Regions from separate parts of the Streptomyces sp. NPDC001933 genome, predicted to be linked through region 3. Evidence: riboswitches for the same ligand, from Rfam matches in the RefSeq annotation. Region 3 holds a riboswitch; each other region holds the start of a gene.
What was found. Region 3 has a riboswitch for cyclic di-AMP ahead of ACFYY7_RS31565 (peptidoglycan DD-metalloendopeptidase family protein). Riboswitches for the same ligand answer to the same signal wherever they lie in the genome.
Positions count from the first base shown of each region.

Region 1: another riboswitch for cyclic di-AMP. It lies ahead of ACFYY7_RS12485 (transglycosylase SLT domain-containing protein); the one in region 3 lies ahead of ACFYY7_RS31565 (peptidoglycan DD-metalloendopeptidase family protein).
Region 2: another riboswitch for cyclic di-AMP. It lies ahead of ACFYY7_RS07390 (M23 family metallopeptidase); the one in region 3 lies ahead of ACFYY7_RS31565 (peptidoglycan DD-metalloendopeptidase family protein).
Region 4: another riboswitch for cyclic di-AMP. It lies ahead of ACFYY7_RS31995 (NlpC/P60 family protein); the one in region 3 lies ahead of ACFYY7_RS31565 (peptidoglycan DD-metalloendopeptidase family protein).

Region 1 covers NZ_JBIASS010000004.1:310,759-318,464, reverse strand. Annotated here, with positions in the region: gene ACFYY7_RS12505 (APC family permease) at 1-1,162, opposite strand, end outside; gene ACFYY7_RS12500 (hypothetical protein) at 1,511-1,831, shown strand; gene ACFYY7_RS12495 (TetR/AcrR family transcriptional regulator) at 1,844-2,443, opposite strand; gene ACFYY7_RS12490 (FAD-dependent monooxygenase) at 2,531-3,688, shown strand; gene ACFYY7_RS12485 (transglycosylase SLT domain-containing protein) at 3,734-4,228, opposite strand; cyclic di-AMP (ydaO/yuaA leader) riboswitch at 4,233-4,418, opposite strand; gene ACFYY7_RS12480 (ABC-F family ATP-binding cassette domain-containing protein) at 4,949-6,607, shown strand; gene ACFYY7_RS12475 (class I SAM-dependent methyltransferase) at 6,634-7,413, opposite strand; gene ACFYY7_RS12470 (DUF305 domain-containing protein) at 7,585-7,706, opposite strand, start outside.
Region 2 covers NZ_JBIASS010000002.1:612,690-620,395, forward strand. Annotated here, with positions in the region: gene ACFYY7_RS07380 (HPr family phosphocarrier protein) at 39-320, shown strand; gene ACFYY7_RS07385 (GntR family transcriptional regulator) at 522-1,217, opposite strand; gene ACFYY7_RS07390 (M23 family metallopeptidase) at 1,444-2,265, opposite strand; cyclic di-AMP (ydaO/yuaA leader) riboswitch at 2,279-2,444, opposite strand; gene ACFYY7_RS07395 (M16 family metallopeptidase) at 2,717-4,099, opposite strand; gene ACFYY7_RS07400 (M16 family metallopeptidase) at 4,126-5,517, opposite strand; gene ACFYY7_RS07405 (DNA topoisomerase (ATP-hydrolyzing) subunit A) at 5,788-7,706, shown strand, end outside.
Region 3 covers NZ_JBIASS010000015.1:242,694-250,399, reverse strand. Annotated here, with positions in the region: gene dxs (1-deoxy-D-xylulose-5-phosphate synthase) at 1-213, shown strand, start outside; gene ACFYY7_RS31590 (aspartate aminotransferase family protein) at 210-1,607, shown strand; gene ACFYY7_RS31585 (helix-turn-helix domain-containing protein) at 1,674-2,282, shown strand; gene ACFYY7_RS31580 (DUF6126 family protein) at 2,316-2,483, shown strand; gene ACFYY7_RS31575 (tyrosine-protein phosphatase) at 2,493-3,308, opposite strand; gene ACFYY7_RS31570 (alpha-galactosidase) at 3,534-5,630, shown strand; cyclic di-AMP (ydaO/yuaA leader) riboswitch at 5,928-6,084, shown strand; gene ACFYY7_RS31565 (peptidoglycan DD-metalloendopeptidase family protein) at 6,088-7,002, shown strand; gene ACFYY7_RS31560 (SGNH/GDSL hydrolase family protein) at 7,192-7,706, shown strand, end outside.
Region 4 covers NZ_JBIASS010000016.1:79,538-87,243, reverse strand. Annotated here, with positions in the region: gene pcrA (DNA helicase PcrA) at 1-1,018, opposite strand, end outside; cyclic di-AMP (ydaO/yuaA leader) riboswitch at 1,278-1,443, shown strand; gene ACFYY7_RS31995 (NlpC/P60 family protein) at 1,451-2,593, shown strand; gene ACFYY7_RS31990 (hypothetical protein) at 2,654-3,007, opposite strand; gene ACFYY7_RS31985 (NlpC/P60 family protein) at 3,328-4,389, shown strand; gene ACFYY7_RS31980 (GNAT family N-acetyltransferase) at 4,529-5,290, shown strand; gene ACFYY7_RS31975 (response regulator transcription factor) at 5,322-6,017, opposite strand; gene ACFYY7_RS31970 (ATP-binding protein) at 6,001-7,299, opposite strand; gene ACFYY7_RS31965 (PspC domain-containing protein) at 7,469-7,706, shown strand, end outside.

The DNA of each region.
Region 1 (7,706 bases), on a different contig from region 3:
GTGCGGCGACGGCGACCAGCAGGTACATCGCGGTGACGGAGACTCCGGTGACGCCGTACAGGGTGTCGAGGTTGACGAAGCAGAGCGCCGCGCCGGGAACGCCGACGACCAGGGTCGCGACCCACGGGGACCCGAAGCGGCCGAGCCGGGACAGGGCGTTGTTGACCGGCCCGGGCCAGGCCTTGTCACGGGCGGAGGCGAACAGCACCCGCGAGTTCTGGATGACCATCACGATGCCCGCGTTGATGATCGCGAGGGCGACGCAGAGGCTGACGAAGGTCCCGACGGCCGAGTTGGACCAGGCGGCGACCATGGTGTTGAGGTCGCCCGAGGTCAGTGCCGCCAGGTCGGGGGCGCCCAGCGTGATGGCGATGACCGGGACGAGGATGACCGCCGTGGAGATGGCGAGGGTGGCGAGCACGGTGCGGGCCACGTTGCGCCGCGGGTTCTCCAGCTCCTCCGAGAGGTAGACGGCCGTGGAGAAGCCCTGGGTGATGAAGAGCGCGATGGCGAGCCCGGAGACCACCATCATCGCGGTGACGGTCGAACTCCCGCCGCCCGACGAGGCGACCGAGCCGTGCACCAGTGCCGAGGCGCCGCGCTCGGAGTGCGCGAAGCCGAGCACGGCGACGACGGCCGCCGCGATCACTTCGAGGACGAGGAAGATGCCGGTGATCCACGCGTTGGCACGCAGGTCCAACAGACCGGCGAGGGTGGCGAGCACCATGACGCCGGCGCCCGCGACGGAGGCCGGGATGTGCACGACGGGAGCGAGGTAGTCGGCCGTTCCCATGGCGATGACCGGGGGCACGATCATCACGACCAGCAGCGAGAGCACGAAGACGAGCCACCCGGCGAGCCGCCCCGCCATGGTCGACACCATGGCGTACTCACCCCCGGCGCTCGGAATGAGCGTGCCCAGTTCCGAGTAGCAGAAGGCGACCGCGATACAGAGCAGCGAGCCGATGGCGATGGTGAGGGCGGTGTACGTGCCGAGGCTGGAGAACAGGTCCGGTACGACCACGAAGAGGGTCGATGCGGGCGTCACGCAGGAGAGCGTGAGCAGTGTTCCGCCCACGACGCCGATGGAACGCTTGAGCTTCTGTGGAGTGGGGCCGGTCGCTGGTGCGAGCGCCTGGGGAGCGCTGAGCGTTTCGGTCATCGTGCGGTTCCGATCGACAGGTGCGGTGTTCGAGCACGGGAGCGCTATCGCCTCCAGACGAGGACGTGGTGAGTGGTTTCGTCGCTCCCAGCGCGACATGCAATCCTGACGTGATCCGCAGGTCAATAGGTGTTCACCTTCGGAATTCGTTGCCCCGAGGGGGCGATTCGACGATTTGGCGCTAACAACGCGTCAATGCATGAGGATCGGTGGGTGCGGGAACCGCAGCCGGGCCCGGTGGAAAGTTTCGCCCATTTCCAGCATCCGGAAGGGCGGGGCTGCCTGACCGGGACCGAAGCGCGGGGCTCACGGGTCGCGCAACCGCTGTCGTGGTGCCAGCCTGGAGTCATGGCTTGGGCGTCGTGGACGACTTGCGGTGTGTTCTCGGGACGCGGTGGCGTGCTCACGGACGAGGTCGGTGTGCTGTCCGGAGACCTGACCGTTCACACGACCTGGGCGGATGACTCGGCCCAGGTCACTGTGCAGTACACCGGTGCGATCGACTGGTTCACCATGTCGGGCAGCCCGGTGCGGTGCTGTTCGGAGGAGGACAGCCGCAGCCTGCACGCCGCGGCGGTGCAGGCTGTCCGGGGCGGGGAGGCGGCGACCGTTCCCGTACTGCCCCGCCGCGAACCACGGCGGCAGGCGGCGGAACCCGCCCAGGAGTGACGGAGCCCGGCATCACCCCGGGGCGTCGCGGCCACACCCCTCATCGGAGCCTGAGTCACGGAGGGCTGCGGCAACCAGCCCCGAGATATCGTCCCTCGGTACTCCCCCGCCGCCCACCAGCCGGTCGAAGACCAGCCCGTCCACACAGGCCAGCAGCGTGAGCGTGCGGCTCTCGGCGTCGGCCACCCCCCGCGCACGCAGGAAAGCCCGCACTGCCTCACGAGCCGCGTTCTCCCGCGGCACAAGAATCTCGCGCAGCTCCGGGTGGCGCACGCTCTCGACCGCGCACGCGTAGCGGGCGAGCGACCGCTGCCGCCCCGTTCCGGTCAGCCGCCGCTCGACGAAACCGGCGAGCCCGTCCGTCAGTTCACCGGCGTCGCGCATCACCGGCGCCCGCTCGCCGGCCGCCTGGAGTTCCGCCTGGTCGTGCGCGACGAGCCGTCTGACGAGCGCGGTGAGCAGGGCCTGACGGGTGCGGAAGTACGCCGAGGTGGTGCCGGGCGGCAGCTCGGCCGCCCGGTCCACGGCCCGGTGGGTCAGGCCCCGCATCCCCTCCTCGGCCAGCACCTGGATGGCGGCATCGGCCAGGACGGTCCGTCGATCTGTGCTCATGCCCCCTTTCTACACCTGTAGAGACGGCGTAGTACGCTCCTTCTACAGCTGTAGAAGGTCGGGGCAGGGCGCGAGGAGGGACTCGGCATGGGTAACGGTGCGGTGGTTGTCGGCGGCGGCATCGGCGGGCTGGCCGCCGCGATCGGGCTCCGGCTCGTCGGCTGGGAGGTGACGGTCGTCGAACGTGCCCGCACCCTCGACGACGCGGGCGCGGGCATCTCCCTGCACGCCAACGGCTTGCGCGCGCTGGACGCCCTCGGTGTCGGCGCGGCAGTGCGCGCGGCCGCGCGGCCCCAGTACACCGGTGGCACCCGCACCCCGGACGGCCGCCTGCTGGCGCGCATGGACGGTGCCGCGCTGGAACGCGAGCTGGGGACCCCGATCGTGGGCATCCCCCGGACCGGGCTGCACCGCCTGCTGCGCGCGGCCCTGCCTCCCGAGTCCCTGGTCATCGGGGCCGAGGTGACGTCCGTCGACCGGTCCGACGCCTCGCGGGTGCGGCTGGCCGCCGGTGACACCCGGCTGGAGGCGGATCTGGTCGTGGCCGCCGACGGGATCGGCAGCCGGTTGCGCGGCCTGCTCTTCCCGGGGCACCCCGGTCCGGCCCACAGCGGCTCGACGGTGCTGCGCGCCATCACCGAGTCGCCGGTCGACCTGCGTACCGACTTCGAGCTGACCTGGGGACCGGGGGCCGAGTTCGGTCACATCGCCTTCGCCGACGGCAGGGCCGAGTGGCACGCGGTGCTCAACGCTCCCGCCGGTGTGCGCCATCGGGACCCGTTGGCGGAGGTCCGCCGCCGGTTCGACGGCTGGCACGACCCCATTCCCGCCCTGCTGGCGGCGACCCGGCCCGATGCCGTCCTGCACCATGACGTCCACGAGCTGGTCGTCCCGCTTCCCTCCTACGTGGTGGGCCGGGTGGCACTGCTCGGTGATGCCGCGCACGCCATGACCCCGAATCTCGGCCAGGGGGCCTGCCAGGCACTGGAGGACGCGGCAACACTGGCCGCCGCGCTGTCCGGCGAAGCGACCGTCGAGTCGGCGCTCGGCCGCTACGACGCGGAGCGCCGGCCCCGCAGCCAGTCGGTCGCGCGGGCCGCGCGGCAGGCCGGCCGGATGGGCCAGCAGCTGTCCCACCCGGCGGCCGTCGCGCTGCGCAACGCGGCGTTGCGTCTCGCACCGTCCCGTGTCACGGTCCGCACGATCCTCCGCCACGCCGACTGGACACCCCCGAGGCTGGGCTGACCTCGGGACGGAGCACCCGGCCGTGCGGCGGCGGTGTCGCGTACGTCAGTAGGCCCCGAAGACGTTGTCGATGGAGCCGTACCTGGCGGCCGCGTAATTGCACGCTGCCGTGATGTTGGCGACCGGGTCGTAGCTGTCCATCGAGGTCCCGGGCACGTGGTAGGCCCGGAACGTCGGATCGATGATCTGGAGGAGACCCTTGGACGGCGTCCCGGCGGCGGCGTTCGAGTCCCAGTTGTTGATGGCCCGGGGGTTGCCGGACGACTCGCGCATGATGTTGCGGTGGATGCTGTCGTAGCTGCCCGGGATGTTGTGCTCGGCCATGACGGCCAGCGACTCCTTGATCCAGCCGTCCAGATCGTTGGTGTACGTCGCGGACTGCGCAGCCGGTGCGGTGGCGGCGAACTGCGCCGGAGCCGCCGAGGCTGTGTGGGCACCGAGCAGCGGCAGCAGGAGGGCGGCGGCGCCGGTGCCCACGGCGATGAAACCGCGGGTCAGCGGGGTGGACTTGCGACGACGGTACGTACCCGTTGCGGACATGGTGGATTCCTCTCCGTCGCCTGCGAGGTGAGCTGTCGGGTTCAGGCTGGAGATGCCTGGCCGCACACGATCGCGGCTTCACCCCGAGCCGTTCCGGATTCCGGACCGGCGGCTTACCTGGGTTCCCCGCTCCTGCCGTACATGGGTGGTCGGATGGCCGGACGGCGGCAGGATTCGGCGTTCCGTCCGGATTGACGGTGACCGTAGGCGAGAAAAGCCGAACGGGACAAGACCCCAATTTCCGAATGCAATTCACCCACAAGATCGATTAACGGGAATTTCGGTAATCCACCTCACACCGCAGGACCCACTCCCCTTGCGCGGAAAGGGAACCGGTTCACGGGACGCGGCATCCCGCGGGCTGAACGTGACTCGCGCCACGAATTCACAAAAGCGGGCATTTCACCCAGCGACCGCCAAGGCCCGGTGACATTGCCTTTCCGCCCCCTGGTCGTTACAGTTTCGATGTCCTGTTGTCTCCGATTGAGGTGGACGTTGCGCATCTGAGGTTCGCGAACATCACGCCGTACGGCTTTGCCCGTACGCCCGTCACGCAGTAGCAGTGCTGCGCACTGCCCGTGACCCCGCGTGGATGCGACCTCGGTGCATGAGCCGTCCCTCGATCTTCAGGACCGCCGTATCTCCTTCCGCTGCCCGGTCGCCGCGTGGTGCTCGCATACGAAGCCCCCTTCACTGCGCTTGCGAATGCGAGGAACACCCATGGCGACACCCACCACCCCCCACGCCTCCCTCACCTGCTCGGCCCTGACCTTCCGGTGGCCGGACGGCACCACCGTCCTCGACGGGCTCTCGCTCAGCATCGGCCGGGGGCGCGTCGGGCTCGTCGGCACCAACGGTGCGGGCAAGTCCACCCTGCTACGACTGCTCGCCGGTCAACTGCGCCCGTCCCAGGGGTCGGTGACCGTCGGCGGCAGTCTCGCCCACCTTCCGCAGAACATCACCCTCGACACCACACTTCGGGTGGACCGGGCCCTGGGCATCGCCGAGCAGCGCAATGCGCTGCGCGCCATCGAGGCCGGGAATGTCGACGAGAAACACTTCGAGACGATCGGCGACGACTGGGACGTCGAGGAACGGGCCCTGGCGACACTGGGATCGCTCGGCCTCGGCGACATCGAACTCGACCGCACCTTGGGGCAGTTGTCCGGAGGGGAGACCGTTCTGCTCCGGCTGGCCGCGCTGCTGCTGGAACGCCCCGACGTCCTGCTCCTGGACGAGCCCACCAACAACCTCGATGTGTTCGCGCGCCGCAGGCTCTACGAAGCCGTCGACTCCTGGCGCTCGGGCGTACTGGTCGTGGTCAGCCACGACCGGGAACTGCTGGAGCGCGTCGACCGCATCGCCGAACTGCGCACCGGTTCGGTGAACTGGTACGGCGGCGGCTGGTCGGCGTACGAGGAGGCCGTGGCAGCCGAACAGGAGGCCGCCGGGCGGATGTTGCGGGCGGCGGAGGCCGATGTGCGCCGCCAGAAGCGTGAACTGCAGGAGACCCAGGTGAAGCTGGCCCGGCGCCAGAAGAACGGCCGGAAGGCGGAGGCCGAGGGCGGCCTCCCGAAGATCCTGGCGGGCCGCCGGAAGCGATCGGCACAGGAGTCGGCGGGCAGGCTTCGCGGCGTCCACGAGGAGCGTCTCGGCGAGGCGCGCGAACGCCGGGAGGAGGCCGCCGACGCGATCCGCGACGACGCCGAGATCCGCGTGAGCCTCCCGCACACGGCGGTGCCCACCGGGCGCACCGTGCTGAGCCTGAACGGGCTGCGCCCCCGGTTCGGCAGGCTGCGCGAGGGAACGCTCCAGGTGAACGGGCCGGAGCGCATCGCGCTCGTCGGCCGCAACGGCGCCGGTAAGACGACGCTGCTGCGCACGCTCACCGGTGAGCTGGCCCCGTTGTCCGGCGATGCCAAAACCTTCGTACCGGCGCGGTTCCTACCGCAGCGGCTCGATGTGCTGGACGACGGACTGAGTGTCGCGGCGAACGTGGCCCGGATGGCGCCCGGCGTCACCGACAACCACATCCGCGCCCAGCTCGCACGCTTCCTCTTCCAGGGCAAGCGCGCGGAACAGCCGGCGGGCACACTGTCGGGCGGCGAACGCTTCCGTGCCGCCCTCGCGGCGACGATGCTCGCCGCACCGGCCCCGCAGCTGCTGATGATGGACGAACCGACCAACAACCTCGACATCGCCAGTGTGCGACAGCTGACCGGTGCGCTCGACTCCTACGAGGGCGCACTCCTGATCGCCAGTCACGACCTGGCCTTCCTCGAATCGGTCGGTGTCACCAGGTGGCTGCTGGTCGGGGAGGAGCTGCGGGAGACCGGCGCGGAGGAGGTGGCCGAACTGCTGCGCGCCCCGATCGGTTGATGGCGGGGCTGTCGGCCTCGTGCGCCTCACAGCCGCCGGACGCGCAGCACGCCGGTCAGCATCGGGAGGGTGAATTCGCCGCGGGCGGTCTCAGGCCTGCTTGCGAGGAAGGCGCGGATCCGGCCCAGCAAGGCCTCTCGCTCCTCTGCCGGCATGACGAGCACCCCCGCCCGCGTCGCGATGGTCGCGACGAGGGAGTCGGCGGTGCGGTGCTGCCCGTGCGGGAACCCGGTCTGCTCCGGGGAGCCGAACCGGGCGGCCTCGCCGGTCTTGGGGAGGTGCATGTCCGCCGTCTCGGCGCGCCAGCTGGTGGGCGTGTCCCTCGGGCCGATGGCCGCGCTCCCGCCGACCCGTGCCAGCCCGGCAACCCACTCGACCCGGTCGTCCATCAGGTTCCACAGGCCGGCCAGGATGCCGCCGGGTGCGAGGACCCTGGCGATCTCGGGTCCCGCGACGGCCATGTCGAACCAGTGCATGGCGTTGCCGGCCAGCACGGCATCGACGGAGGCGTCCGGCAGCGGGATCGACTCGGCGCTGCCCTGCAGGGCACGGACGGCCGGAAGCGAACGGCGCAGCTCGGCCAGCATCGCCGGGTCGGGCTCGACCGCGATCACTTCGGCACCCATCGCGGCCAGGGTGGCGGTGAGTTTGCCGGTTCCGGCGCCGAGGTCGAGCACGCGTGGGCCGGGCGCGGGTTCAAGCGCCCAGCCCACCGCGTCCTGGACGTAGTCCGGGCGGTGCTCGGCGTACGCGACCGCCGCCGTGCCGAACGACGAGGCGTGAAGCAACTGTTCGTCACGATCCATGCGGTCACGCTAACCGCGCTGTCGGCGGGTCGGCCATCCCCTTGCCGCAAGTCCGGCAGCGGCGCCGGAGGCCGCCGGCCGAACGGCTGTCTGTGGGACGTGCCCGTACCGGCCGGACCGGGAGAAGGGGTGCGGGCCTTCGTACGCCGGCGGCCCGCACCCCTGCCGGGGTCAGAGCCTGTCGATGATCTTGTTCATCTGCTCGATCTCGGCGGTCTGGGCCGTGACGACGGCACCGGCGAGCTTCTTCGCGTCGGCGTTGTCGCCGTTCTTCTGCTCGTCCTCGGCCATGG
Region 2 (7,706 bases), on a different contig from region 3:
CTGGTCTAGACAACTTTTGATTCGTGAAGGGCAGAACCATGGCTGAGCGCCGCGTCAACGTCGGTTGGGCCGAGGGCCTGCACGCCCGCCCCGCTTCCATCTTCGTCCGTGCCGCCACGGCTTCCGGCGTCCCCATGACGATCGCCAAGGCCGACGGCAACCCGGTGAACGCCGCCTCCATGCTCGCGGTCCTCGGTCTCGGCGCGCAGGGTGGCGAGGAGATCGTGCTCGCATCCGAGGCCGACAACTCCGAAGCGGCTCTGGACCGCCTGGCGAAGCTCGTCGCGGAGGGGCTCGAAGAGCTCCCGGAGACCGTCTGAAACATGTTCCGCGAGAGAGCCGTGGCACCCTGAACCGGGGCCGCGGCTCTTTTGTTTTCCGGAGCGGACCCTCCGGCGAGAATTCGAATGAACGCAATGCGGGCAGGCGGAGCACGGGCATGCGAAATTCAGGTGGCGCGAAATTCGCCCCGGCCCGGTGACATCCCGCGCGATGGCTTCTCTTTGTATACGGCGTAATTGTTAATGCCGGACGCCTGCGGTGTTTACGGAATGTTGCGTGGTCCTCACCCGGCCGGCGCCGGGGGCGGGGGGCCGCCGTCGCAGCCGGTGCGCGGCCGCGGCCCGCTCCGCGTGGTGCGCGGCCAGCGCCCTGGCCCGTTCCGCGTCGCCGCGCGCCACCGCGTCCACGATGGCCCCGTGCTCGGCCCAGGAGTCCACCGGGCGGGCGGGCTGCTCGACCGCGTACATCCAGGCGATCTTGTGTCGCAGCTGGGTGAGCAGCGCGATCAGGCCGGGGCTGCCGGAGGCCTGCGCCAACGTCTCGTGGAACCAGCCGCCCAGTGCACGCAGGTCCTCGCCATCGCCGCGCCGGGCCCGGTCCTGGCCGAGCCGCACGAGGCCGCGGAGCACCTTGAGGTGTACCTCGGTGCGGCGTTGCGCGGCGCGGGCGGCGCCCAGCGGCTCCAGCAGCGTGCGGACCTCCAGGAGGTCGGCCGCCTCCAGCTCGGTGGGCTCGGCGACGCAGGCACCCGCGTGCCGACGGGTGACCACGAAACCCTCGGACTCCAGGGTGCGCAGCGCTTCCCGTACCGGGACGCGGGAGACCCCGTAACGGCGGGCCAGCAACTCCTCCGTGAGACGGCTTCCGCGTTCGAAGACACCGGAGACGATGTCGTCACGGATTGCCGTGCATACCGAATGCGCCGGAATGCGCATGTCCGAACCTCCGCCTCAATCCCCCGCGAAACGCGGCCGGCCGACGCCTGTTACGCGACTCTATTGCAATGCGGCCGCATTTCCGATGCCGGGCGAAAATTCATGAATATCTTTTGGCCACGGGGTGGCCGGGCGGGCAGTCGTCCCACGCTGGCGGGCGGCGGGAATGCCGAAGGCCCCGGCATGCTGCAGGGGCCTTCGGGCGAGGTGGTGCGGTGGGCGTCGGTCAGACGTCGACGCCGTGGGCGCGCAGGTACGCGACCGGGTCCATGTCGGAGCCGTACGACGGGGTCGTCCGGGCCTCGAAGTGGAGGTGCGGCCCGGTGGAGTTGCCGGTCGAGCCGGAGAGGCCGATCTGCTGGCCCGCGCCGACGCTCTGGCCGACGGAGACGCCGATCGAGGAGAGGTGGCCGTACTGCGTGTACGTGCCGTCCGTCATCCGGAGCACGATGTTGTTGCCGTACGCACCGCCCCAGCCGGCCTCGACGACGGTGCCGGCGCCGACGGCGACGACGGAGCTGCCGGAGGCGGCGTGGAAGTCGATGCCGGAGTGGCTGCCGGAGGACCAGAGCGAGCCGCTGGACTTGTAGCCGGTGCTGACGTACGAGCCGGCGACCGGAAGCCGGAAGGCGCCCAGGCGGGTGCGCTCGGCGGACCGGGCGGCGCGGGCCTTCTCGGCGCGGGCCTCGGCGGCGCGCTTCGCTTCGGCCCTGGCCTTCGCCTCGGCCTCGGCCTTTGCCTCGGCCTTCTTCTTGGCCTCGGCCTTGCGGTGGGCCTCGGCCTTCGCCTTCGCCGCGGCGTCGGCCTGGTGCTGCTGGGCGTCGGCCTGGGCGTCGATCCGGTCGGCGAGGGTCTTGTCGATGGCGATGACCTGGCCGAGGCCGGTCTCGCTCGTGGAGGGGGCGTCGGAGTCCGCTGCGAAGGCGGGAGCGGCCAGGCCGCCGATGACGCCGGTGGTGGCCAGAGCCGCGACGCCGACGACCTTCGCGCTGCGGCGCGTCAGTCGGCTCGGGGCACGGTGCTTCCCGGTGGCACGGGTGAACGCCATGGAGTGGCTGGTCCTTTCCTTCCTTCTCGCCTACCGGGTTAGCTGACGGGTTCGGAGCAGGAAGGTCTCCTACGGATGCCCCGGCCCGTCCGGGCTCAGGCATCCGATTCACCCCAGGGACTTCGTGGGTCCCCGGCTCCCCAGGCTCGCGCCTGACGGGGACTCGGCGATGACTGTCCGGTACGTCGCGGATGCGGCATACGAGTGACGGACAGTCCAGCCGACGCTAAGCGGGGTCACTTTCATTCACCAAACGGACAGGCCGTTTTGTAGCGCATCCCACAGGGCAGACAGGCAACCTCCCCCTCAGAACAGACAAAAAGGAAGACCCCGGCGAGATCGCGCTCGCAAGAGCCTTCCTTCTGTCCCGATATCTGGCGATATGCCGAGAGTGGAGACGGGCGGGGCAGGGATGATGACCGGCCCCGCCCGGCGTCCGCCGGGCCACTCGTCAGCCGGTGACCACCGACACCTCTCCGATACCCAGCGCACGGACGGGCTCCTCGATCCGTGCCGCGTCGCCGACGAGGATCGTGACCAGCCGGTCACCCGGGAAGGCGTTGACGACCGCCGCGGTCGCCTCGACCGTGCCGGTCTCCGCGAGCCGGGCGTACAGCTGCGCCTGGTAGTCGTCGGGGAGGTGCTGCTCGACCTGGTCGGCGAGGGTGCCCGCGACTGAGGCCGCCGTCTCGAACTTCAGGGGCGCCACACCCACGAGGTTCTGCACGGCCGTCTCGCGTTCCTCGTCGGTCAGCCCCTCGGCCGCCAGGGTCCGCAGCACGGTCCACAGGTCCTTGAGCGCCGGTTCGGTGGACTCCGTGTCCACCGAACCGCTGATGGCGAGCATCGCGGCGCCGGTCGCCCCCGAGGCGGTGTCCGGGGCCGACGACCTCAGCACCTGAGCGAAGGCCCTTACGCCGTACGTGTAGCCCTTCTCCTCGCGCAGCACCCGGTCGAGACGGGAGGTGAGGGTGCCGCCAAGGCAGTACGTGCCGAGCACCTGGGCCGGCCACACGCTGTCGTGCCGGTCGGCGCCGATCCGGCCGATCAGCAGCTGCGTCTGCACCGCGCCCGGACGGTCGACGATCACCACCCGCCCGGTGTCGTCGGCGGTGATCGGCGGCGCGGGGCGCGGGGCCGCGGTGTCTCCCGACCAGTCGCCGAGGGTGTCGGCGAGCAGGGCGTCCAGGTCGATGCCGGTGAGGTCACCGACGACCACGGCGGTCGCCGTGGACGGCCGGATGTGGGCGTCGAAAAAGGCGCGCACGGCGGCCGAGTCGATCCGCTCCACCGTCTCCTCGGTGCCCTGGCGCGGGCGCGACATGCGCGCCTCGGCCGGGAAGAGCTCCTTGGACAGCTGCTTGGCGGCGCGCCGGGCCGGGTTGGCCTGCTCGTGCGGGATCTCGTCGAGCCGGTTGCGCACCAGCCGCTCGATCTCGCTCTCGGCGAAGGCGGGCGCCCGCAGCGCCTCGGCGACCAGCGCGAGGGCCTTGGCCAGCCGGGAGGCCGGGACCTCCAGGGAGACCCGGACACCGGGGTGGTCGGCGTGCGCGTCGAGGGTGGCGCCGCAGCGCTCCAGCTCGGCGGCGAACTCCTCGGCGCTGTGCTTGTCGGTGCCCTCGTTCAGTGCCCGCGACATGATCGTGGCCACGCCGTCGAGGCCCTCGGGCTCGGCGTCCAGCGGGGCGTCGAGGAAGATCTCGACCGCCACGACCTGCTGGCCGGGGCGGTGGCAGCGCAGCACCGTGAGGCCGTTGGGCAGAGCGCCGCGCTCGGGAGCGGGGAAGGCCCAGGGACGGGCGGTGCCGGGGGCCGGCTGCGGGTGGTACTGCATCGAAACTCCAGTCGCGGCAGCGTCGGTCACTGGTCCGCCCCCTCGTGCGCGTCGGTGTCGTCGGCGTCGGTCGCGTCAGTGTCGTCGGTGTCCGCTGCGTCCGTGGGCTCGGCCGGTTCGACCGGCTCGTAGACCAGCACCGCACGGTTGTCGGGGCGCAGCTGGGCCTTGGCGGCCGCCTGGACCTCCTCCACGGAGACGTCGAGCACCCGCTGAACGGCGGTCAGGGCGAGCTGCGGGTCGCCGAACAGCACCGCGAACCGGCACAGTTCGTCGGCACGGCCGGCGACCGTACCGAGGCGGTCCAGCCACTCGCGCTCCAACTGGGCCTGCGCGCGCTCCATTTCCTCGGGCGTGGGGCCCTCGGCGGCGAACCGGGCGAGCTCCTCGTCGACCGCGGCCTCGACCTGCGGCACCTCGACGCCGCCGGACATCTTGACGTCCAGCCAGCCCAGCGAGGGCGCACCGGCCAGCCGCAGCAGTCCGAACCCGGCCGCCACGGCCGTACGGTCACGGCGCACCAGGCGGTTGTACAGCCGCGACGACTCGCCGCCGCCGAGCACGGTCAGCGCGAGGTCGGCCGCGTCGCACTCGCGGGTGCCGTCGTGCGGCAGCCGGTAGGCGGCCATCAGCGCGCGCGCCGGGACCTCCTCGCGCACCTCCTCGCGCAGCTGCTCGCCGATGATCTCGGGGAGCGTGCCGTCGCGCGGCGGCTGCTTGCCGTCGTGGGACGGGATGGAACCGAAGTACTTCTCGATCCAGGAGAGGGTCTGCTCGGGGTCGATGTCGCCTACGACCGAGAGCACCGCGTTGTTCGGCGCGTAGTACGTACGGAAGAAGGTGCGCGCGTCCTCCAGGGTCGCGGCGTCCAGGTCGGCCATCGAGCCGATCGGGGTGTGGTGGTACGGGTGGCCCTCGGGGTAGGCCAGTGCCGTCAGCTTCTCGAACGCCGTGCCGTAGGGGACGTTGTCGTAACGCTGGCGGCGCTCGTTCTTGACGACGTCGCGCTGGTTCTCCATGGACTCCTCGTCGAGCGCGGCGAGCAGCGAGCCCATCCGGTCGGCCTCGAGCCACAGGGCCAGCTCCAGCTGGTGCGTGGGCATGGTCTCGAAATAGTTGGTGCGCTCGAAGCTGGTGGTCCCGTTGAGCGAGCCGCCGGCCCCCTGCACCAGCTCGAAGTGGCCGTTCCCCTTGACCTGGCCGGAGCCCTGGAACATCAGGTGCTCGAAGAGGTGAGCCAGCCCCGTGCGCCCCTTGACCTCGTGGCGCGAGCCGACGTCGTACCAGAGGCAGACCGCGGCGACCGGGGTCAGATGGTCCTCGGAGAGCACCACGCGCAGGCCGTTGGCCAGGCGGTGCTCGGTCGCTGTCAAGCCGCCGGAGCCGGCCTGAGCGGTGGCCGTGTGACCCATGGGCATGTACGTCCCTTCGATCGCGATACTGGATTTCCTGCGAGACCTGCCACCTTAGGCAAGCGCACGGACCCCTGGCGAAGTTCCCGTAACGCGGAAGTTCGCATGAAAGAGGGGCGCATCCCCCGCTCGGCGGGGCGCGAAAGCGCCTCGGCCGGGGCCCGGAACGCCTCTTGGGACGGGTCGAGGTCGGCGATGTCAGTGCGGCGGTCCACAATGGTCCGCGTCAGAACCTGAGGTTGCCCGAACAGAATCCGTGAAGGAGTCGCAGCAGCGATGGCCCGCCGCAGCACGAAGACCCCGCCGCCGGACGACTTCGAGGAGAAGATCCTCGACATCGACGTCGTCGACGAAATGCAGGGCTCCTTCCTCGAGTACGCGTACTCGGTGATCTACTCACGGGCCCTGCCCGACGCCCGCGACGGCATGAAGCCGGTGCACCGCCGCATCGTGTACCAGATGAACGAGATGGGCCTGCGCCCCGATCGCGGCTTCGTGAAGTGCGCCCGCGTCGTCGGCGAGGTCATGGGCAAGTTGCACCCGCACGGGGACACGTCGATCTACGACGCGCTGGTCCGTCTGGCGCAGCCGTTCTCCATGCGGCTCCCCCTCGTCGACGGCCACGGCAACTTCGGCTCGCTCGGAAACGACGACCCGCCGGCCGCCATGCGGTACACCGAGTGCCGGATGGCCGACGCGACGTCACTGATGACGGAGTCGATCGACGAGGACACCGTCGCTTTCCAGTCGAATTACGACGGCCAGGAGACGGAACCGACCGTTCTCCCCGCCGCGTATCCGAACCTCCTGGTCAACGGGTCGTCCGGGATCGCGGTCGGCATGGCGACCAACATGCCGCCGCACAACCTGGGCGAGGTCATCGCCGCCGCCCGGCACCTGATCAAGCATCCGGGCGCGGACCTGGAGACCCTGATGCGGTTCGTGCCGGGTCCCGACCTGCCCACCGGCGGCCGGATCGTGGGCCTGGGCGGCATCAAGGACGCGTACGCCCGCGGCCGCGGCACGTTCAAGATCCGTTCGACCGTCTCGGTGGAGAACGTGACGGCCCGCCGCAAGGGCCTGGTCGTCACCGAACTGCCCTTCTCCGTCGGCCCGGAGAAGGTGATCGCCAAGATCAAGGACCTGGTCTCGGCGAAGAAGCTCCAGGGCATCGCGGACGTGAAGGACCTGACCGACCGCGAGCACGGCCTGCGACTGGTCATCGAGGTGAAGAACGGCTTCGTGCCGGAAGCGGTGCTGGAGCAGCTCTACAAGCTGACGCCGATGGAGGAGTCCTTCGGCATCAACAATGTGGCGCTGGTCGACGGACAGCCGCTCACGCTGGGGCTCAAGGAGCTCCTGGAGGTCTATCTCGACCACCGCTTCGACGTGGTGCGCCGGCGCAGCGAGTTCCGCCGGGGCAAGCGCCGCGACCGGCTGCATCTGGTCGAGGGCCTGCTCGTCGCGCTGATCGACATCGACGAGGTCATCCGGATCATCCGGTCCAGTGACAACTCGGCGCAGGCGAAGGAGCGGCTCGTCGAGCGCTTCTCGCTGAGCGAGATCCAGACGCAGTACATCCTGGACACCCCGCTGCGCAGGCTGACCCGGTTCGACCGGATCGAGCTGGAGAGCGAGCGGGACCGGCTCAACGGCGAGATCGAGGCGCTGACCGCCATCCTCGAATCGGACACCGAGCTGCGCAAGCTGGTCTCCTCGGAACTGGCCGCGGTCGCCAAGAAGTTCGGCACCGACCGTCGTACGGTGCTGCTGGAGTCGGCCGGTGCGCAGGTCGCCTCGGTGCCGCTGGAGGTCGCGGACGACCCGTGCCGGGTGCTGCTGTCCTCGACCGGTCTGCTGGCCCGTACCGCCAATGACGAGCCGATCGTGCTCGCCGAGGACGCCAAGCGTTCCAAGCACGATGTGATCGTGTCGGCGGTGCCGGCGACGGCCCGCGGCGATGTGGGCGTGGTGACGTCGACGGGCCGGCTGCTGCGGCTCGCGGTGATCGATCTGCCCCAGCTGCCGGACACCCATGCGGCGCCCAATCTGTCGGGCGGGGCGATGATCGCCGAGTTCCTCACGCTGGAGAGCGACGAGTCCGTCGTCTGCCTCACCACGCTCGACGAGGCCTCTCCCGGGCTGGCGATCGGCACCCTTCAGGGGATCGTCAAGCGGGTGGTGCCGGATTACCC
Region 3 (7,706 bases):
GGCGTCGGCTCGGCGGTGGGGCAGGCGCTGCGGGACGCCGGGGTCGACGTACCGCTGCGCACGTTCGGCATCCCCGAGCAGTTCCTCGCGCACGGCAAGCGTGCCGAGGTGCTGGCCGACATCGGGCTCACCCCGGTCGAGATCGCCGGCCGGATCAGCGCCGCACTGGCCGCCAGGGAGGCGGCGACGAGGACCGAGGAGAGCGCGGAATGAAGGACGACGGGCCCAAGGGCTTCGACCTGGCGCGGCTCCTCGCCGAGCGCGGCGCCGAGCGCTACGAGCTGCACACCAAGTACCTCAACCACCAGCTGCCCCGGATGCTCCACACCATCGGCTTCGACAAGGTCTACGAACGGGCCGAGGGCGCACACTTCTGGGACGCGGACGGCAACGACTACCTCGACATGCTCGCCGGATTCGGGGTGATGGGCCTTGGCCGGCACCATCCCGTCGTACGCAAGGCCCTGCACGACGTCCTGGACGCCTCGCTGGCCGACCTCACCCGCTTCGACTGCCAGCCGCTGCCCGGACTGCTGGCCGAGAAGCTGCTCGCGCACAGCCCGCACCTGGACCGGGTCTTCTTCGGCAACAGCGGCACGGAAGCGGTCGAGACGGCCCTGAAGTTCGCCCGCTATGCCACCGGCAGGCCCAGGATCCTCTACTGCACCCACGCCTTCCACGGGCTGACGACCGGCTCCCTCTCGGTCAACGGGGAGGACGGCTTCCGGGACGGCTTCGCGCCCCTGCTGCCGGACACCGCCATCCCGCTCGGCGATCTCGACGCCCTGCGGCGCGAGCTGAAGCGCGGCGACGTGGCGGCCCTGGTCGTCGAGCCGATCCAGGGCAAGGGCGTCCACGCCGCGCCGCCCGGCTTCCTGCGGGAGGCGCAGGAGCTGCTGCACAAGCACAAGGCCCTGCTCATCGCCGACGAGGTGCAGACCGGCCTCGGCCGGACCGGCGACTTCTACGCGTACCAGCACGAGGAGGGCGTCGAGCCCGATCTGGTCTGTGTCGCCAAGGCCCTCTCCGGCGGCTACGTGCCGGTCGGGGCGACCCTGGGCAAGGACTGGATCTTCCGCCGCGTCTACTCGTCGATGGACCGGGTCCTGGTGCACTCCGCGAGCTTCGGCTCCAACGCCCAGGCGATGGCGGCCGGGCTCGCGGTCCTCGCGGTGATGGAGGACGAGCAGATCGTCGCCCGTGCGCGCCGCACCGGCGATCTGCTGCGCGACCGGCTGACCGCACTGGTCGACCGCTACGAGCTGCTGCACGAGGTGCGCGGGCGCGGGCTGATGACCGGCATCGAGTTCGGCCGGCCGTCCTCGCTCAAGCTGCGCAGCCGCTGGACCATGCTGCAGGCGGCCCGCAAGGGTCTCTTCGCGCAGATGGTGGTGGTGCCGCTGCTCCAGAAGCACCGCATTCTCACCCAGGTCTCGGGGGACCACCTGGAAGTGATCAAGCTGATTCCGCCGCTGGTGATCGACGAGGCGGACGTCGACCGGTTCGTCACGGCGTTCACCGCTGTGATGGACGACGCACACAGCGGAGGTGGGCTGATGTGGGACTTCGGCAGGACACTGGTGAAGCAGGCGGTCGCCAACCGCTGACCCCGGAACTTTTGCCTGAGAGGCAAGAAATTTGCCTCTCAGGCAGGCTCCTGGCCCAATGGGTACATGAATCCTCCAGACGGAGGGGCGGCCGACGAGCTGCCCGGAGTCGCACCACGCCTGCGCGATCTGCGCCGGAGCCGTGGTCTCACCCTGGAGACCGCCGCTCAGCGGGCCGGGCTCTCGCCCGCCCATCTCTCCCGGCTCGAAACGGGCCGTCGCCAGCCCTCGCTGCCGATGCTGCTCGGTCTTGCCAGGATCTACGGTACGACGGTCTCCGAACTGCTCGGCGAGAAGCCCCCGGAACGTGACGCGATCATCCGCGGCGGGAAGTTCGAGGGGGCCGAGGCGGACGGCTGGATGTACCGGCAGGCCGGCGGTTCCGGCCGGGCGATGCAGGCGCTCCGCGTCCGGGTCCCGCAGGCCGCGCAGAGCGATCTCGTGCGCGTCCACCCCGGCGAGGAATGGCTGTATGTGCTCGCCGGACACCTGAGGGTCTGGCTCGGGGAGACCGTGCACGACCTCGCCCCCGGCGACAGCGCGCACTTCGACTCGCTCACGCCGCACCGGATCACGGCCGTCGACCGCGACGGTGCCGAGCTGCTCTTCGTCCACACCCTGTTGCAGAGCCCCGCCGCCGAGCTGTGCCTCGGCAGCGGTATCCACCGTCGCTGAGACCGGCTCCTCCGGTCGCCAGAGAGGACCGTCATGTCCGATTCAGAGAACTTCGACCCGCTGGGGTCCAGCAAGAACTACGAGGCCCAGGAGCGGAAGTTTCCGCGCGGCGTCGTGATCCGGCTGTTCGCCTACCTCATCGCCGGACACATCGTCGCGGCCTTCCTCTACCTGCTCTTCGCGGTGGCCGGCAAGGGCTGACCGGGCCCGCTACCGTGCCTCGTCCAGGAGCCGGTCGCGCAGCCGGTCCCGGGTCGCGGGGGTGAGCTTCAGACCCTCGGAGAAGTAGCGGTCCGTGCTGCCCCAGGTCTCCTCGATGGTGGCGAACGCCGCCTCCAGGTACTCGGCATGGGCGCCGAACAGCGGGTTCAGCAGTTCCATCACCTCGGCCGACATGCCGTCCGCCGAGGTGTCGCTGCGCTTCACCTTGTAGCGGCGGTGGGCGTCGTTGGACTTCAGGTAGTCGGCCTCGATGGCCTCGCGCTCGACGCCGACGGCGAGCAGCGACACCGCGATCGACAGCCCGGCCCGGTCCTTGCCTGCCGCGCAGTGCATCAGGGCGGGCACGCTGTCCTCGGCCAGGGCGTGCAGCACCCGGCTGTGCTCGGCGGTGCGGTCCCGGATGATCGAGCGGTACGAGGCGACCATCCGGTCCGTCCCCTTTCCGTCGCCGAGAATCGAGCGCAGCTGCTCGACATCGCCGTTGCGGACCATGTGCCAGAACTGCGAGCCGTCCGCCGGGTCGGAGAGCGGGATGCTGACATTCCGTACGCCCGGCAGCTCGACGTCCAGCCCGTCGAGCCGGCGGTCGGCCGCGTTGCGGAAGTCGAAGACCGTGTGCAGGCCGAGGCCACCGAGGAACGAGGCGTCCTCGGCGGTGGCGTGCGCGAGGTGACCACTGCGGAAGAGCCGCCCGTGCCGCACCCGACGCCCGTCCACGGTGGGCAGCCCGCCCACGTCGCGGAAGTTGCGGACACCCGCCAGCTCGGGTTCCGTCGACGGGATCTGCGGCAACTGCTGCGTCACGGTGACTCCTGGAGTGTCTGATGCCGGCGCGAGTCGCAGGCAAGGCCACTCCCGCGACGATACGACATTGATTCTTCAGGCAATCATCTCGTCCTTTCCCTGTCGACACTCGGGCGAACTCCGGTTCTCCCGCAGCGAATCCGCCCGGCCAATTCCTCACCGGGCCGTTGCCCGCACTCGACCGATGGTCGATGATGTGCGGAACTGTTCGAATGTGGGGATGCGATGATCGAGACGGACGCAACCGGCCGGACCTGGCTGCTCACCGGGGCGAGCAGCAGCTACGCACTGCGACTGACGGAGCAGGACGAGCTCGTCCATCTGCACTGGGGGCCGAGGATCGGCCGTGCGGCGGCCGAGGCGCTGGCCGCCGCACCGGAGCTGCCCTTCAGGGCCTTCGAGTCCCACCTCGACGGCCGGGAGGAGTATCCGGTGGAGGGCGGGCCCAGGTTCGTCCGCCCGGCCCTCTCGGTGCGGACCCCCGAGGTCCGGGGTACCGAGTGGGCCTTCGGCGCGGCCGAGGCGGACGGGGACGAGCTGCGGATCGGCTTCACCGACTCGGTGCACCGGCTCGCCCTGACCCTGCACTACCGGATGCGGGACGACTCCGACGTCGTGGAGCGCTGGGCCACCGTCGCCCACGCCGGACCGGACGGCCCGCCGCTGGAACTGCTGCGCGCCGACGCGGCCGCCTGGTCGCTGCCGGCCCGCGACGGCTGGCGGCTGAGCCGGCTGCACGGGCGCTGGGCGGCGGAATCTCGGCTCGCACGGGCGGAGCTGATCCCCGGCGAGAGCGTCATCTCCAGCAGGCGGGGCCACACCGGCCACCAGTTCCTGCCCTGGGTCGCGCTGGACGCCGACGGCGCCGCGACCGAGGAGAGCGGCGAGGTGTACGGCTGCGCCCTCGGCTGGTCCGGGTCGTGGCGGATCTCCGTGCAGCGGCTGCCCGACGGGCTCGTACAGATCACCGGAGGCGCCGGCTACGACGACTCCGGACTGCTGCGGCTGGCGCCGGGGGAGTCGTACACCACTCCCGTCTTCGCCGGTCTGTGGAGCGGGGAGGGGTTCGGCGGGGCGAGCCGCGCCTGGCACGCCTGGCAGCTGGCCCATGTGATCCCGGACGCGGCGAACCTGCGGCCGGTGCTCTACAACTCCTGGGAGGCGACGGGCTTCGACATCTCGCTGGACCAGCAGCGGGCCCTTGCCGAGCGGGCCGCGGCGATGGGCGTCGAGCTGTTCGTCGTGGACGACGCGTGGTTCGGGCAGCGGACCAGCGACCGGGCCGGGCTCGGTGACTGGACACCGAATCCGGACCGCTTCCCCGGCGGGCTGAAGCCGCTCGCCGACGAAGTTCACGGGCTCGGCATGCAGTTCGGTATCTGGGTCGAGCCGGAAATGGTCAATGCCGACAGTGATCTCTATCGCGCGCATCCCGACTGGGTGCAGCACTTCCCCGGGCGGGCGCGGACGGAGTACCGCAACCAGCTGGTGCTCAATCTGGCCCGCCCCGATGTGCAGGAATATCTCTGGGAACAGCTGGACACACTGCTCACCGAAACTCCCGTCGACTATGTGAAATGGGATTTCAACCGCTGCTTCACCGACGCGGGCTGGCCGGGCGAGGAGTACCCGCAGAAACTCTGGATCGAGCATGTGGACGCCTTGTACGTGCTGATCGACCGGCTCAGGGCCGCGCATCCCACGGTCGCGTTCGAGTCCTGCTCGGGCGGCGGGGGCCGGATCGACCTGGGAATCCTGTCCCGTACGGACCAGGTGTGGACCTCCGACAACACCGACCCGCTCGACCGTCTCGCCATCCAGGAGGGTTTCGGGCACATCCACCCGGCCCGGGTGATGGCCGCCTGGGTCACCGACAGCCCGAACGACCAGCTCAACGGCAGGGTCAGCTCGCTGCGCTTCCGTTTCGTGAGTGCGATGGCCGGTGTGCTCGGGGTCGGTGGGGACCTCACCGAGTGGAGCGAGGCGGAGCTGGCGGAGGCGCGGACCTGGGTGGACCTCTACAAGGAGATCCGGCCGGTCGTGCAGCTGGGTGAGCTGTACCGGCTGCGTGCGCCGCGCGGCTCACTGAGCGCGGTCCAGTACGTCCACGGGGACGACGCCGTGGTCCTGATGTGGCTGGAGGCGCAGCGGTACGGGGAACGGCCACCGGTCCTGCGGCTGCGCGGACTCGACCCCGCGGCGACGTACACCTGCCTGGACACGGGGGCGGTGCACCACGGTTCGGCGCTGCTGCACCAGGGGCTGCACACCGGACTCCGGGGTGATCTCGACGCCCGGGTGCTGAGGCTCCGACAGGGATGATGGGCGGCATATGTCCGTAATAGGGGTATTTGCCCGAACATGGCCTGCTTATAAGGGACATGGGGGGTGCCTCGTGAGCGGGATCATATCCGTGACGGTGTGTGGCGACGGGGGAGTCGGGTAATCCGTGCGCCGCGCGGAAAGCCAAGATCCTTAATCCACGGAGTGTGACCGGAATTCCGCGCCGATTTCCCCGGCGCGGATTCCGGTGTGGAACCCGTGGCTTGTTCTCGTCGTCCCGACTCGCTTACGGTCACCGTCAATCCGGTCGGACCGCCTAATCCTGCCGCCGTCCGGAATTCACATCCACTCATCGCGTGGCAGGAGCGGGGGAACCAGGTAAGCCGCCGACCGGAGAAATCCGGCCGGCTCGGGGTGAAGTCGCGCTCAGCGCGGCCGGGCATCTCCAGCCCGAACCCGACAGCTCACCTCGCAGGCGCCGGAGAGGAAACAGACCATGCCCATATCGGGTAAGCACCGTCGTCCGAAGGTCAGCACCATCGCCCGTGGCGTCGCCGCGGTGAGCGCCGGCGGCGCCGTCGTCGCACTGCCGCTGCTCGGTGCCACCGGTGCCCAGGCCGCCCCGGCCGCCGCGCCGCAGTCGGCCGCCGCCACGCAGGCCGCCCCGGCCGCGCAGAAGCAGGCCGCCACCACGACGTACTCCGTCGTCTCCGGCGACTACCTGTCGAAGATCGCCGCCGAGCACCAGATCAAGGGCGGCTGGCAGAAGCTGTACCAGGACAACCGCAAGGTCGTCGGCGAGGACCCCAGCCTGATCTTCCCGGGCATGAAGCTGACCCTCGGCGTCAAGGCCTCCGGCAACGCAGCGCCCACCGGCGCCGGCACCGGCTCGGCCCTCCCGTCGAAGGCGCCCTCGGTGGTCGTCGAGAGGTCCGCCCCGGCCAAGCCCTCCGCCGCCCCGGAGTCCAAGGCCCCGGCCTCCGCCCCGGCCGCCCAGAGCAACGGCTCCGGCTACGTCCACCCGGTCCCCGGTAACCACACCACCAATTACCGCGCCTCCGGCTCCAACTGGTCCAGCGGCAGCCACTCCGGGATCGACTTCCCCGTCGCCTCCGGCACCAGCGTGAAGTCCATCACCTCCGGCACCGTCGTCACCGCCGGCTGGGGTGGCGCGTACGGCAACCAGGTCGTCGTCAAGCACGCCGACGGCCACTACTCGCAGTACGGCCACCTGTCCTCCGCCTCCGTCTCGGTGGGCCAGGCCGTGAGCGCCGGTCAGCAGATCGGCCTCTCCGGCTCCACCGGCAACTCCACCGGCCCGCACCTGCACTTCGAGGTCCGCACGGGCCCGGCGTACGGCTCGGACATCGACCCGATCGCCTTCCTGGCCTCGCACGGCATCTACGTCTGAGCCGAACGGCCGGGCAGCTGAGCGACAGAGCATGACCTGAGCAACACGGAAGGGGCGGTGCGCGGCGGCGCATCGCCCCTTCTGCTTATTCCCCCTTTACCAAAAACTGACCGGGTGGTCTATCTCACCACCCGTCAACCCTTTATTACGGTCGCGTAGGTCACATTCGGCGGTGCAGGATAAGCGTTTGTGGCAGACGATTCGAGAAAAAACCAACGTGGCGTCAACAACCGACAGGGCGTCATCGGGTCGTACGCGGCGATTGGCGACAGCTTCACCGAGGGAGTCGGCGACCCCGGCCCGGACGGGACCTTCGTCGGCTGGGCGGACCGATTCGCGGTACTTCTCGCGGACCAGCTACCGGACCCCGATACGACGGGCACGGAAGGCTCCGCGCACGGCAATTTCAGGTACGCCAATCTCGCCGTACGCGGACGCCTCCTCGACCAGATCGTCGAGGAGCAGGTGCCGCGCGCCAAGGAGCTCGCACCCGACCTGGTGAGCTTCTGCGCGGGCGGCAACGACATCATCCGGCCGGGCACCGACCCCGACGACGTGGCCGAGCGCTTCGAGCGCGCGGTCGCCGAGCTGACCGGGGCGGTCGGCACGGTCATGGTCACCACCGGCTTCGACACCCGTGGCGTTCCCGTGCTGCGCCATCTGCGCGGCAAGATCGCCACCTACACCGCCCATGTGCGGGCCAT
Region 4 (7,706 bases), on a different contig from region 3:
TCGGGTAGTCCTCCTCGAACTGGAGGATGTTGCGGATGGTCGCGCCGCGGAAGGCGTAGATCGACTGGTCCGCGTCACCCACGACGCACAGCTCGGCCGGGGCGTCGCCCTCGCCCGCCGGGCCGACCAGCTCGCGTACGAGGGTGTACTGGGCGTGGTTGGTGTCCTGGTACTCGTCGACCAGGACGTGCCGGAAGCGGCGGCGGTAGTGCTCGGCGACGTCCGGGAACGCCTGGAGCAGGTGGACCGTCGTCATGATGATGTCGTCGAAGTCGAGCGCGTTGGCCTCGCGCAGCCGGGACTGGTACATCGCGTAGGCCTGGGCGAGGGTCTTCTCGAAGCCGTCCGCGGCCTGGCCGGCGAAGGTCTCCTCGTCGATCAGCTCGTTCTTCAGGTTGGAGACCTTGGCCGTGAACGACTTCGGCGGGAAGCGCTTCGGATCCAGGTCGAGATCGCGGCAGACCAGGGCCATCAGCCGCTTGGAGTCGGCGGCGTCGTAGATCGAGAACGACGACGTGAAGCCGAGCCGCTTCGACTCGCGGCGCAGGATGCGTACGCACGCGCTGTGGAAGGTCATGACCCACATCGCGTTGGCGCGCGGTCCGACGAGCTGCTCGACGCGCTCCTTCATCTCGCCGGCGGCCTTGTTGGTGAAGGTGATCGCCAGGATCTGGCCGGGGTGCACCCCGCGCTCCGCGAGGAGGTGGGCGATCCGGTGGGTCAGCACCCGGGTCTTGCCCGAGCCGGCCCCGGCGACGATGAGCAGCGGGGAGCCCGCGTGGACGACGGCGGCGCGCTGCTCGGTGTTCAGCCCGTCGAGGAGCGCCGCCGAGTCGATGACGGGGCGGTGCGCGCCGTCGCGGTAGTAGGCGTCCCTGGGCGGCGGGGGCCCGTCGAACACGCCCGAGAAGAGGTCCTCCGGCACCGCTTCGGGTGCGGAGTCCTCGGGGGGCGGCGGGGGCTCTTCCTCCGAGTGCTGGAGGCCGGCCAGGAAGCTGTCGTCAAAGAGGCTGCTCATCGCTTGTCGAGTCTAGGCCGCCGCACCGACACCCGGAGGCCGCATGACCAACCGCACACGGCACGGCGGACACGCGGCGGACACACAGCGGGACCGATCACCCACTCCACGTGAGGAATTCCGGGCCCCGGCCGTCCGTCGCGGCAAGGTCACGAAAATGTATCGGGCATATCGAACATCAACCTTCCCAGCAGCACCATGGGTTGGCTAGCGTGCTCGACCGGGCGGCCCGTACCCCCTTGAGGCGAACCACGCCGAGCGGGCGCCTCCGCCGAATCCGGGCTGCCCCCACGGGAGTTCGGAACCGGGGACCCATACGCAGTACCGGGGTGAATCGGTCCATATCCCCCACTCGGACCGTAGGGCAGCCTTCCGTTCCGCCCGAACCCGACAGCTAACCCGGTAGGCGGTCCACGGAAGGAGATGCCGGCCTTGGCATCCCATCGCAAGCCGCGCACCCGGGTGCGCACCACCGCACCGGCCATCGGTCTCACCACGGCGGCCCTGGCGTCCGTGACCCTGCTCTCCACGCAGAGCGCGGTCGCCGCGCCCGACCCGAAGCCCAGCGTCGAGGACGTCCAGAAGAAGGTCGACGACCTCTACCGGCAGGCGGGCACCGCGACCCAGCGGTACAACCAGGCGAAGGAAGCCTCCGCCGCCCAGCGCGCCAAGGTCGACGCCCTGCTGGACGACGTCGCGAAGCGCGCCGACAAGCTCAACGACGCCCGCAGGACGCTCGGCACCTACGCGGCCGCGCAGTACCGCAACGGTTCCATAGCGCCGAGCGCCACGTTCTTCCTGGCCGACGACCCGCAGTCGTACTTCGACCAGAGCCAGCTGATGGACCGGATGACCAGCCGGCAGCAGAAAGCGATCACGGATTTCCGTACGCAGCAGGCCAAGGCGGCCAAGAAGCGCGCCGAGGCGGTACGGAGCCTGGAGACGCTGACGACGACGCAGGCCACGCTGCGCACCAGCAAGCAGGACGTCCAGACGAAGCTGGGCGAGGCACGCACGCTGCTGTCGAAGCTCACCGCCGAGGAGAAGGCGCGGCTCGCGGAGATCGAGCGCAAGAAGGAGGCGGAGGCGAAGCGCAAGGCCCAGGAGCTGGCGAAGCAGCAGTCCGCCGCGAAGGCCGAGGCGGACCGCAAGGCCGAGGAGGCCGCGAAGGAGCCGGGGAGCGGCAGCGGCGCGGGAACGGGCACCGGCTCGGACAGCGGCGCCACCACCAAGGCGGAGCAGGTCCTCGCCTTCGCCAGGGCCCAGATCGGCAAGCCGTACGTCTGGGGCGCGACGGGCCCGGCGTCGTACGACTGCTCCGGGCTCACCCAGGCCGCGTGGAAGGCGGCGGGGGTCGACATCCCGCGCACCACCTGGGACCAGGTCGAGATCGGCACCCGGGTCGCCACGGCGGACCTGCGGCCGGGGGACCTCGTCTTCTTCTACGACGACATCAGCCACGTCGGCATCTACAAGGGCGACGGGATGATGATCCACGCGCCGAAGCCCGGGGCGAACGTGCGCGAGGAGTCGATCTACTACATGCCGATCTACGGCAGCGTGCGGCCCGCGTAGCGGGCCTCAGCACGCCGCGCCGCCCCGGTGTCCGGGGCGGCGCGGTGCGGTACGGCGGGATCAGACCCAGAGGGTCGCGATGAAGATGTTGAGGAGCGTCAGCCCGCCCACCGCCGCGAAGGCGCCCTTGTCGACCTTCTCCTCGTCCCGCTTGATGTAGACGAGCGCGAGGACGACGATCAGGACCAGCATCTTGACGCCGATCTTGATGTTGTTGACGTGGTTGCCGTCGGCCTCGTTGAGCCCGACCAGTGCGACACCGGTGACCAGCATGGTCAGCGCGCCGTGCAGCATCGCCGGGACGAACCGGGCCGTGCCCGCGCCCATCGCCTTCATCTGGGTCAGGAAACCGCCCAGCAAGGAGGCGATACCGATGATGTGCAGGGCGACGAAGACATGAATGAGTACGTCCATGAGCCGCAGCCTAGCCCCGGCCACATCACCGCCCGGAGGGCAGGTGCGCCTTCGCTGCTCCCCGGCCACTTCACTCGCGTCTGTACCAATTGCCTGACTCTGGCGTAATTTTTCCGATCGTTCGACGACAGCGCCGCGCCAAATTCGGACAATAAGCGTCATTACGACTCCTGCCCGTGCCCCGGGTTTAGCGTCGCTGACCAGACGGCCGGATCGCCGCCGCTCCGTACGCGGACGGTGCACCGGTCGCCCCGCCGAGAGTTGTGGCGGGCCCGCCGGTATCCCCCGGCGGGCAGTCGTCAGGAAGGACGCACGCCCTCGTGGCAGCGCATCGAAAACCCAAGCAGCGCTTGTACACCGGCCCTGCTGCCCGCACCGCGGCGACCCTCGCCCTCACCGGGGCCGCCACCGCCGCCGCCCTGCCCGGCCCGGCGCACGCCGACCCGCAGCGCACCCCCGCCCAGGTCAAGGCCGAGGTGGACCGGCTGTACCACGACGCGGAGGTCGCCACCGAGCAGTACAACGGCGCGAAGGAGAAGGCGACCGCCGCCGAGCACGCCCTCGACACCCTGCGCGACGAGGCCGCCCGCCGGACCGATCGCCTCAACGCCTCGCGCGACGCACTGGGTTCGTTCGCCGCGGCGCAGTACCGCGCCGGCGGCCTCTCCACCTCCGTGCAGCTGGCGCTCTCCTCCGACCCCGACCAGTACCTGGAACGGGCGTCGTACGTGGACCGCATCGGCGACCGCCAGGCCGCCGCGCTCGCCAAGGTCCGGCGTCAGATCGCCCAGATCGCCACGCTGCGCTCGCAGGCCGAGGGGGAGCTGGCCACGCTCACCTCCCGCCGGGCCGAGCTGAAGAAGCACAAGGCGACGATCACCACCAAACTGGCGGAGGCACAGCGGCTGCTCGACCGGCTCACCCCGCCCGAGCGCACCGCCTACGAGAACGCCGGCCACGGGTCGGCCGACGGCGCCGGTTCCGCCGACCGCGCCGACCGCTCCGCAGCGCGCGGCCCCGTCCGCGCCCCGAACGCCCGCGCCGCCGAGGCCGTCGCGTTCGCGTACGGAGCGCTCGGCAAGCCGTACGTCTGGGGCGCCACCGGCCCCTCCTCGTTCGACTGTTCCGGGCTCACCCAGGCCGCCTGGCGCTCCGCCGGTGTCTCGCTCCCCCGGACCACGTACACCCAGATCAACGCCGGGCAGCGCGTATCGCGCTCCGAACTCGCCCCGGGCGACCTGGTGTTCTTCTACTCCGGCATCAGCCACGTCGGGCTGTACATCGGCAACGGGCAGATGATCCACGCCCCGCGCACCGGGTCACCGGTCCGGATCGCGCCGATCGACCAAATGCCCTTCGCCGGGGCCACCCGGGTGGCATAGGCTCCCGTCTCCGGTCCGGGTCGGCCCGCCATCGGATCAGCGCGCCCTCGGTCCGACCCACAATCGGAGCAACCGCCTTCGGGCCGGACCGCCGTCGGACCGGCTCGCCGTCGCCCACCCGGTCGGAGGACCACCCCACATGCCCATGGACGCCGAGGTCCAGAACCACGCCCGTACGCTCGCCCAGCGCTCCCCGGACCACCTCCGGGTCGGGCCCTTCACGGTGCGTCACAACCCCAACTGGTCACTCAAGTACGCCAATTACGCCATACCCGACCAGGACGCCGATCCGACGCCCGCCGATCTCGACGCGCTGGTCGCGGCGTTCCGCGAGCACGACCGGCTGCCCCGGCTGGAGTTCCTGCCCGGCACGGCGCCCGCGGTCGAACCCGCGCTGCTCGCCGCCGGGTTCACCGTCGAGAACCGGGCCCCGATCATGGCCTGCGCACCGGACGACCTGCTGACGCCGAAGCAGGTCGACTCCCTCGCGATCACCGAGCCGGCCACCGACGCCGAGCTGGCCGCCGCCGCGCTCGTCCAGCACCACGGATACGGCGGCACCGGCGAACCCGAGGCCGGTGTGGCGGACTGGCTGCGCACCGCGGCCCGGGACGGCGGGGTCGCCGCCCTCGCCATGGTCGACGGCGTACCGGCGGGCGCGGGCGGCTGCTCCGTCCCGGTCGACGGCCTCACCGAACTGGCCGGTCTCGCCGTCGCCGACGCCTACCGCCGCCGCGGCATCGGCGCCGCGCTCTCCGCCCATCTGACCGCGACCGCCTTCGGGCGCGGCTGCCGGGTGGTGTGGCTGGAGCCGGGCGACGCCGATGTGGAGCGGATCTACGCGGGCATCGGCTTCCGCAGGATCGGCGAGAAGCTGAACATCTCGCTCGAACCGGCCTGACGCGACCGCCGCCCGACGCCCGCCGGCGTACTCAGACCAGCCGCCGGGCCGTCGCCCACCGGGTCAGCTCGTGGCGGTTGGACAGCTGGAGCTTGCGCAGCACCGCCGAGACGTGCGACTCGACGGTCTTCACCGAGATGAAGAGCTGCTTGGCGATCTCCTTGTAGGCGTAGCCGCGGGCGATCAGCCGCAGCACCTCGCGCTCACGCTGGGTGAGGCGGTCCAGGTCCTCGTCGACCGGCGGCGCGTCGGTGGAGGCGAAGGCGTCGAGGACGAAGCCGGCCAGCCGGGGCGAGAAGACCGCGTCGCCGTCCTGGACCCGGAAGACCGAGTCGACCAGGTCGGTGCCGGTGATGGTCTTGGTGACATAGCCGCGGGCGCCGCCGCGGATGACGCCGATGACGTCCTCGGCGGCGTCCGACACGGACAGCGCCAGGAACCGCACCGGGTTCTCGACCGCTCCCATCAGCGGGGCGCAGCGGCGCAGCACCTCGACGCCGCCGCCGCCGGGCAGGTGCACGTCGAGCAGGACGACCTCGGGGCGGGTCGCCGTGATGACGGTGACCGCCTGGTCGACGTCGGCGGCCTCGCCGACCACCTCGACGCCGGTCTCCTCGGTGCGGCCGATCTCGGCCTGGACGCCCGTGCGGAACATCCGGTGGTCGTCGACGAGCACGACCCGTACCCGGCGCTCCGGGCCCCCGGTCGCCTCAGTGGTCTTGGTCATCGCTCGCCCTCTCCATCTCCAGCTCGACTTCCGTACCCCCACCGGGCACCGAACGCAGCCGCGCCGTACCGCCGTTGCGCTGCATCCGGCCGATGATCGATTCTCGTACGCCCATTCTGTCCCCCGGTACGGAGTCCAGGTCGAATCCCGGACCCCGGTCGCGGACCGAGACGAAGACCGTGCGGCCCTCGACCTCCGCGTAGACCTGCACGGCACCGCCCTCGCCACCGTACTTGGCGGCGTTGACCATCGCCTCGCGCGCGGCCTGCATCTGTGCGGCCAGCTTCTCGTCCAGCGGGCAGTCGCCGACGACGACCACCTCCAGCGGGACGCCGTGCTTGTCCTCGACCTCGGCGGCGGCGCGCTTGACCGCCTCGGCGAGGGTCTCGGGTTCGTCGTCCTCGTCCTTGCCGGTGCCCTCGGGGTTGTACAGCCAGTTGCGCAGTTCGCGTTCCTGGGCGCGGGCGAGCCTGCGGACCTCGCCGGCGTCCTCCGCGTTGCGCTGGATCAGGGTGAGGGTGTGCAGCACCGAGTCGTGGACGTGGGCGGCCACCTCGGCGCGCTCCTGGGCCCGGATGCGCATCAGGCGTTCCTCGGAGAGGTCCTGGGTCATGCGGACGAGGTAGGGGCCGGCCAGCAGCGCGATGCCGGTGAGGACGGCGATGGCCGCGGTCATGACGTTGCCGAGCTGGGCCGCGGAGCCGCGCACCACCATGAAGACGGCCAGGCCCAGGCCGACCAGGGCGACCCCGGCGAGGCCCCGGGCCAGGTGCAGCACCCGGCGGCGGCTGCCGACCTCCATCCAGCGGGCGCGCCGGGCGTTGTCGGCCTGCCGCCACACCAGTACGGAACCGGCGCCGATCAGCAGCGTGGGCCAGATGTAGCGGTTGGCCCCGCTGCCCATGTCGACGTTGCCGACGAAGATCATGGCGCCGAAGAGCAGCGCGATCAGGGCGAAGACCTGGCCCCGGTCGGGTTTGCGGAGCCGGCGGCTGCCGTCCGGGGCGGTCTCGAAGACCGAGCGCGGTGCCTCGACGCCGCCGACGCCGAGCGGGACGACGATCCAGAACACGGCGTAGAGCAGCGCGCCGAGGCCGTCCGCGAAGAAGAGGCCGAGGAAGACGAACCGCACCCAGACGACGGGCAGCCCGAGATGCCCGGCGAGGCCGCGCGCGACGCCGCCCAGCAGCCGTCCGTCGGCGCTGCGGTACAGCCTGCGCAGCGGCGGCTCCTCCGGAGCGGGGTTGCGGGAGCTGGCGGCTCGGGTCGTGGCGGCTGGCATGCCCCGATCGTCACATGTCCGTACGGGTGGAGGCATCAGGGTCGGCCCCCGAATCGACCCTGAGAGCCCGGGGCCGGGATGGCCCCCAGGGGTGCGGCGGGCCAATATCAGGGATCGGCCAGGGTCGGCTCGGGTCCCGGACGGGCTCCCGGCCCGTCACCATGGAGCCATGACCGTTCCCCAGGACACCGCCCCCGGTGTCGCTCCGCCCCCCGAACCGGCCCCGCTGCTGCGGCGCAGTCCGCAGCACAAGGTCGTGGCCGGGGTGTGCGGCGGGCTCGGCCGGTACTGCGACGTCGACCCGGTGATCTTCCGGATCGTGCTCGGTGTGCTGTCCGTGACCGGCGGCATCGGGCTGATCTTCTACGGCTTCGCCTGGCTGCTGGTCCCGGTGGACGGCGAGGAGG